Regions from separate parts of the Gluconobacter sp. OJA genome, predicted to be linked through region 1. Evidence: riboswitches for the same ligand, from Rfam matches in the RefSeq annotation. Region 1 holds a riboswitch; the other holds the start of a gene.
What was found. Region 1 has a riboswitch for fluoride ahead of crcB (fluoride efflux transporter CrcB). Riboswitches for the same ligand answer to the same signal wherever they lie in the genome.
Positions count from the first base shown of each region.

Region 2: another riboswitch for fluoride. It lies ahead of ABDK75_RS03510 (voltage-gated chloride channel family protein); the one in region 1 lies ahead of crcB (fluoride efflux transporter CrcB).

Region 1 covers NZ_JBDIWI010000003.1:111,919-115,332, forward strand. Annotated here, with positions in the region: gene ABDK75_RS14570 (hypothetical protein) at 6-620, opposite strand; gene ABDK75_RS14575 (EamA family transporter) at 826-1,269, opposite strand; gene crcB (fluoride efflux transporter CrcB) at 1,283-1,717, opposite strand; fluoride riboswitch at 1,798-1,863, opposite strand; fluoride riboswitch at 2,041-2,101, shown strand; gene ABDK75_RS14585 (universal stress protein) at 2,174-2,983, shown strand; gene ABDK75_RS14590 (hypothetical protein) at 3,044-3,414, opposite strand, start outside.
Region 2 covers NZ_JBDIWI010000001.1:757,972-761,385, reverse strand. Annotated here, with positions in the region: gene ABDK75_RS03520 (PepSY-associated TM helix domain-containing protein) at 1-133, shown strand, start outside; gene ABDK75_RS03515 (hypothetical protein) at 130-423, shown strand; gene ABDK75_RS03510 (voltage-gated chloride channel family protein) at 426-1,742, opposite strand; fluoride riboswitch at 1,779-1,860, opposite strand; gene ABDK75_RS03505 (TonB-dependent receptor) at 1,967-3,414, opposite strand, start outside.

The DNA of each region.
Region 1 (3,414 bases):
TTCGGTCATAGCCCCTGAAAGATCACCCCGGAGGTCCATTTCAGGCCGATGAAAACCCGCACAGCTCCACGATCGCTGGCGACACCGCCCCCGAGACCACCGCTTATTGTTACTGCCGGCTCCAGAATATGGTTAAAGCCGATATCAACGAAGCTCGACAGGCGTCGTTGCCTGGTTTGCTGCTGACGCACCACATCGGCGACCAGCGCAGTTCGAGGCCCTATCAGATGCGAGCTGACCATCCCGACCATCCATCGTTTCGGCCGCTCGTCAGGCCGAACCCTGAAGGATCGCGTCCAGGCGATTTCTATGCCGACCCTGGGCGCTTGCCTGGAACGGCCAAGCGATTTCGTCGCAACGAACTGGACGCTGTCGCGTGGTCCCTGATGGCCGCCCCCATAAGGCTCCTGGCGGATGAGCGATATGAGCATGGCCGGAACGTAGCGCCCCTGCTGGCGGAAGTTCCATTCCACTTCCGCGCCCGCCAGATTGCCATGAACACTTGACGCGTCGCCGAACTGACGCACGGGCGCAAAGCTCAGTTCGATCCGGCCGGGCAGCCCCAGCTTGATGGCCGGACCACCCCGCGCGCTGTAGCGCCCGTCGCCGGCTATACTCACGCGCTCGGCCGTTTGCAGCGCGACATGTCCTGACGGCGTGACAAAGGCGTCCTTGAGCCTGACGGGTAAATTAGCGCTCAGACCCTGGGGATCGCCCTGCGCGTGCACCGGACCCGTCAGGCACCAGGCAAACACGGCGCACAGGCACGCCCCCACAAACTCATTGGCCCTGTTGCGCAACAATGCGGCGTTATGGCCGCGGTGCCTAGCCCACGGCAACGAGAACAGCACCGAGGGCGATCAGGACAACCCCGCCCCAGCCTTTGGCGGACATATGTTCGCCCAAGACCAGGACGCCGAAAATCGCCACGAAAACGACACTCAGCTTGTCGACAGGCGCCACGCGCGCCGCATCGCCCAGCTTCAACGCGCGAAAATAGCATAGCCATGATGCTCCCGTGGCGAGACCCGACAGCACGAGGAAGAGGACCGTCCGCCCACCGATGGGGTCTAGCGCGCGCAGCTTGCCGGTGAGGGCAAGCAACGTTCCCAGCACGACGACGATGACGATCGTGCGCACGAAAGTTGCGATATCAGAATCAACCCCCTGAACGCCGAGCTTGGCGAGGATTGCCGTCATTGCCGCAAAGGCGGCTGATAACAGAGCCCATACCAACCAAGGGGGCACACCTGAGCCATTCATGATCATGATGCCCTATCGGTTAGGCGTCTTCTTCGGTTGCGGTCTGGGCGATGCGGATGGCGCCCGTGTTGAACCCGTCGGCCGTGATATGGCCCAGCGCCACGGCACCGATGCAGAGAATGACCGACGCAGCCACGTTCACGGACGCCCGCCCCCAGGCATCGTTACGGATCAGGTCGAGCGTCTGCAGGCTGAAGGATGAGAACGTCGTATAGCCGCCGCAGAGCCCGATCATCACGAAAAGACGCATGTTTTCCGACACCGGATAGCGCCCGTCCGCAAGGGTCAACGTGCCGAAGAAACCGATCACGAACGAGCCGAGCGCGTTGATGGGGAGGATCGTGCCCCATGGGATGAAGCGGCTGATCGGCATGGCCGCGACGGAAACCAGGTAACGCGCCAACGTGCCGAGAGCGCCTCCGACCATGACGATAAGACAGGTTGTAAACGACATGCCATTCCCTTTCTGCGCGAGTTCGGACGGAACCCGCTGTTTCGGGCGGCGAAATGCAGACGCACTCCCACCGCCATTGTGTCGCGGTAGGAGCCATCAGCCCTTGCGAGGGCGGTTGAAGGGGGAGCTCCATCCCCTTGTCGGGAGAGTTAACATAAAGCGGTCGCAGTGCGCTACTTCAGGGTGCCGCCGTCGGGGCATGGTTAATCCCGAGAAGAGCCGTTTCCTGTATTTGTGACCTGCCAGCCCTCCTTTTTTGTTGCTCGCCCTCACTGCCGGGCGCACATAATCCCGATGACGCGCGAACAGCAGAATTTCGTCGTCCTGGACAAGGGGATGGGGTTCCCCTGAAACCGCCGCAAGGCTGATGACTCCTCTGTGCCGCAATCGGTACGAGGAGACATGTGCGCCTCTCTTCGTCCCGAAGGTCGTTTATCTTTGGAGTGGAGATCTATCATGCACATACTGGCCATTCTCGATCGGCCTGGGCCGGCGCTCCAGACCCTTCGCACCGTCGATAGCCTCATGGTGCGTTTGCAAGATTGCAAGGTGACGATCCTGCATCCGCGGCAGGAGACCAATCCGGACTTCCAGTCTGAGGACGAAGGCATCGAGACGCAGAGCGAACACGCCGAGTTCGAAAAGCGCGAACAGAATTTGAGTGGTACCTTGCGCGACATCGCCGAGCGATGGATGACGACGCTCGCGGACACGGGCTCAGCACAATGGCTCCAGGCGATAGGCGACGTTCGCAGTATCGTCGCCGAACAAAGCCGGAAAGCCGATCTCGTGGTCGTCGGCAGACACATGCCAAGCGACCCCGACCGGACCAGAAAGACTCTCATGGCAGCACTTTTCGATGCCAACGCCGCCGTATTAATCGCTCCTGAGCAGGCGCCCCGGACGATCGGCGTTCGTCCCGTCATTCTGTGGGAGCCGTCCCGGGCGTTGGATGCCGCACTATCGGCGGCATGGAAGTTGCTGCTGACTGCCGAACACGTGACCTTCCTGATCGGAGCGCTCCCTGATGAATGTATGCCTGATCCTGCCCGGCGGTTGATGGATGCCGGCATCAGTGTCGGTATCGACCGTTTTCGGATTGATGACGGTGAAGGGATCGCGCTTCGCGATCATGCACTGCGCGCAAATGCGGATATTCTCGTTATGGGCGCCTATACGCATCCGCGTTTCTTCGAAAGGCTTTTCGGAGGCGTGACCGAGGACATTCTTGCCCACGAGATGCTGCCATTGTTGATCCATCACTGAACATCGATGCCGATGCCGCGCTTGATATCCCAAGCGACTTCACGCGCGGCATTGGACAACTCAGTTCCCCATGTAAGGGTGATTAGCTCCGGGCGTGAGCGCCGTGTAGAGCTGGTCGCGAATATTGTCGAAGCCGATCGTCAGCCACCGGGCAGAGGCGCCGTCTGTGGCAATCTGTCCCGAGGTGCGGGTAATTTCTTTCGATCCGTCACACATGGCTGCGGTGACCTGAGTCAAACCGCCTTTCGGCCCGCCTTGGGCAAATTCCGTTTCGGCGGAGCAGAGTTCGTCCTTGGCAGGCAATCGCACGGCGTTGAGATACATCACGATACGACGGCTGTCTGCCGATGCCACGCCGTCCTGTGTCGGATAAAGGGCAGCCAGCGTCGCGTCTGTCTGACCCGGAACCGTTCCGATGAACTTGACGGGCA
Region 2 (3,414 bases), on a different contig from region 1:
GGCCATTGCTGCCCTGGGGGCGCCATGGCGTGATAGTGTCAGCGCCGCGACAAGTGTAACGGCCGCACTTTTTGCCGGGTCGTTCGCCTATGCCGCCATCAATACCTATCGCAAGAAAAGACTTTCCCCATGATGGGGGCGACGCTGCTGTGTGGGCAGATTTCCATTCTGTTGATGGCGGCGGGTTCTGCTCGTGGCAGCGGAGTTTTCTTCAAAAAAGCCACGTCGGCGTCCTATCTGCTCGGCCTCAGACTGACAGGCTTCGCACTGCTGGGTTTAAGCCTGATGCTTCAACTCCATGGATCGCAAACGCCCATCATTGATGTCATCACATGGCTTGGCCTGCTCAGCGTAGAAATATTGCTGGCAGCCCTGCTCTGCACGACATTGAACGCCAAGAAAAATCCACCGCGCCGGAAATAGCATCAACGATTGCAGACATCTCGCAGCGACTGCCCCTGCTCTTTTGAGAAAAGAGCCAGTTTAGGCGTCCCGATCCTTTGGGAAAGATAGATGCCGGTATGGCCGGACACGAGATAAGCGACGAAACAACCAGTCGCGTAATAAATCACATCGGTCGCGCCGAAGAGCTCCACCGCCATGAATGTACAGGCGAGAGGTGTATTGGCTGCCCCGGCAAACACGGCCACAAACCCCACCCCTGCCAGAAGATCAACTGGCACACCCAGCAGAGGAGACAATGCGTTTCCCAAACCCGCCCCGATAAAGAAAAGGGGCGTCACTTCGCCGCCTTTGAAGCCGGTTGCCAATGCGACAAGAGTAAAGACCAATTTCCAGAACCAGCTCCAGGGATAATATCCAGCCCCAAAGAAGTTCAGAATGCTCGCCCCGCCCTCCACATGTGAGACAGTGCCGAGGCCAAGGTAGTCCCGCGTTCCGAGTATCCAGACCAGCAGCAACGTCAGCACGCCACCAATTGCAGGCCGTATCCAGGCTGATGGACAAAGGCGCTGGAAGACGCCTGCCAGGCGATGAACACCGTCCGCAAACGCCCGGCTTGCGAGACCGAAACACACGGCAGCAAAACCGACCTTCACCAGCAAAACGGCGTTGACGTGAAACATCGAACCGTCTGCCGCGGCGATCCCCCGAAAGCCGACATGATAAACGGCATGGTGGATACCCCATGCATGACACGTCCAGTCTGCGACAATCGAGGCCACCGCAACCGGCAACAGAGCCGCATAATCAAGCCGGCCAAGCGTCAGAACTTCCAGTCCGAAAACAGCCCCTGCAACAGGCGTTCCGAAAACGGCACCAAAACCTGCGGCAATCCCCGCCATGAGCAACAGGCGCATGTCCTGCACGTGCAGCCGAAACAGGCGGCCAATTGCAGCAGCAAAGCTTCCTCCGATCTGAACGGCCGTTCCTTCCCGACCAACAGATGCGCCGAAAAGATGACTGACAACCGTTCCAAACAAAACCAAAGGCGCCATGCGGAAAGGGACGCCCCCACCCGGCTTATGAATTTCATCAATAATCAGGTTATTGTCGGCGGCTGATTTCCCGCCAAACCACTGATACAACAGCGCAACGCCCACTCCGGCCAGCGGAAGGCCAAAGATCAGCCAAGGGGCCTCAAACCGTATGTCCGTGGCCTGGTCCAACAACCAGAGAAACAGGGCACAAACAGATCCGACACTTCCGCCAAGCAGCAGAAGCAGAAAGCCCCATCGCAATGTCGTCACAGCCACGCGGGGGAAATTATGGAAAGCAGGCATCGGACGCAATTCTCCTGTCATGCTTCTAAAGAAGCGAGTTTGACAGGAATCATCAGCATCTCGGGGAGGAGAGCGGTTCGACCAGTATGGTCAGGCAGAATCCATTACCGTTGTCGAAATGCTAGCGTTCAAAGCCAGCGCTGTCATCCTCGCAATACAAAAAAAACGGCCCTCCCTGTTTCCAGGAAGAGCCGTCCTTCTCTCAAATGCATATCGCCGCCAGATCAGAACCCGACAGAGATATTCCCCGTCACACTAAAGCGCGGATAGAGGTAATAGGTCGGCGTTCCGCTGGCACTGATCGTGCTGCCGTAAACACCCTTGGCTGCCTTGGCATTGGACACGAGGCTGTAGGCGCCAGTCCGGACGAAATCGCCGCCCAGATTGCTGAAATTCAGCTGGAACTTCGGTGCCTTGAACCGGCCGTAGGAGTTGAAGCGATAACCCAGTGACAGATTGTCCGTCAGATACCCTGGGATTTTCTCGTCATTCATGAACGTCGAATACTGGGACGACACGTAGCTGACGCTGCCATTCGCAAAGAAATGGCCATCATCATACGTCAGGCCCGCACTCGCATGCACATGCGGAGACTGAACGGCCGTCTTGCCCTTGGTCGGCAGCAGATCACTGACCGTCTGACCATTCAGGGTGCCCGTCGTGAGGATATTGGAATCCATCGTGGCGTTCAGATATTCGACGGAAACATACGGGCTGAGATGGTGCCACGGATGTGCTGATATCATGAAGTCAACACCGCGCGCGGTCTGGTTACCCGCGTTAATGGTGGAACTGATGGCCTGATTGTTGATGTAAACGCTCGTGGACAACAGACGGTTGGTAATGGAGTAGTTGAACAGCTCCAGATCCGTCATAAAGTAATCGTTATCAAAGCGCCAGCCGAGTTCTTCCTTGATCGAATACTGCGGCTTCGGGTTGTACGGATTGCCAACATAGCCACCCGTCTGTGCATCATAAACCTGCCCCAGCGATCCCGGATCTGGCATGCGGAAGTCGCCTTCGGCATTCACATAGATCAGATTATGCTGATCAATCCGATAGCTGATGCCAACCTGCGGCAGAGGCACAACCTGGTTCTGCTCGGTGCGGGGCGTTGACGATGCGCCATTGACCGTCCAGCGATTGATCATGGCGACCTTGATGCCGCCATTCAGCGTCAGGCGATCATGCAGGAACTTGGCCGTATTCTGGAAGAACAGCGAATGGATCTTCCACCCGGCATCCCCCTGGTACGGCATATAGCGGGTTCCATTCACATACAGCCCCTTGGAGGTATTGTACGGGAAGTACTGGCTGCCATTGGTCTGCAACACGGAATACATGTTGTTGACCTGATTATCCTGATAATCGAACCAGTATCCCAACTCCATATGATCCCAACTGACCGGATCATAATTCAGCTTCGCCACCGTCCCAGCGTGCGGACGATAAACGCTGTAGTAAGAGGCTGAGGGCACACTGCCGGAAATGGGCGTTCCACCCTGGCCAATGGTCGCGTTACGGCCCGCTCCGCTAAAGAGGCTTCCGTTATAGGTATAGCCACCGTTGTAAACGTAATATGGCTTGAAATCGAAAGAGAATTTCGCCGGCAGATGAATGTGGACAGGCAGCGTTACGAAGACCTGATCCCACATATTGCCATTCAGCATCC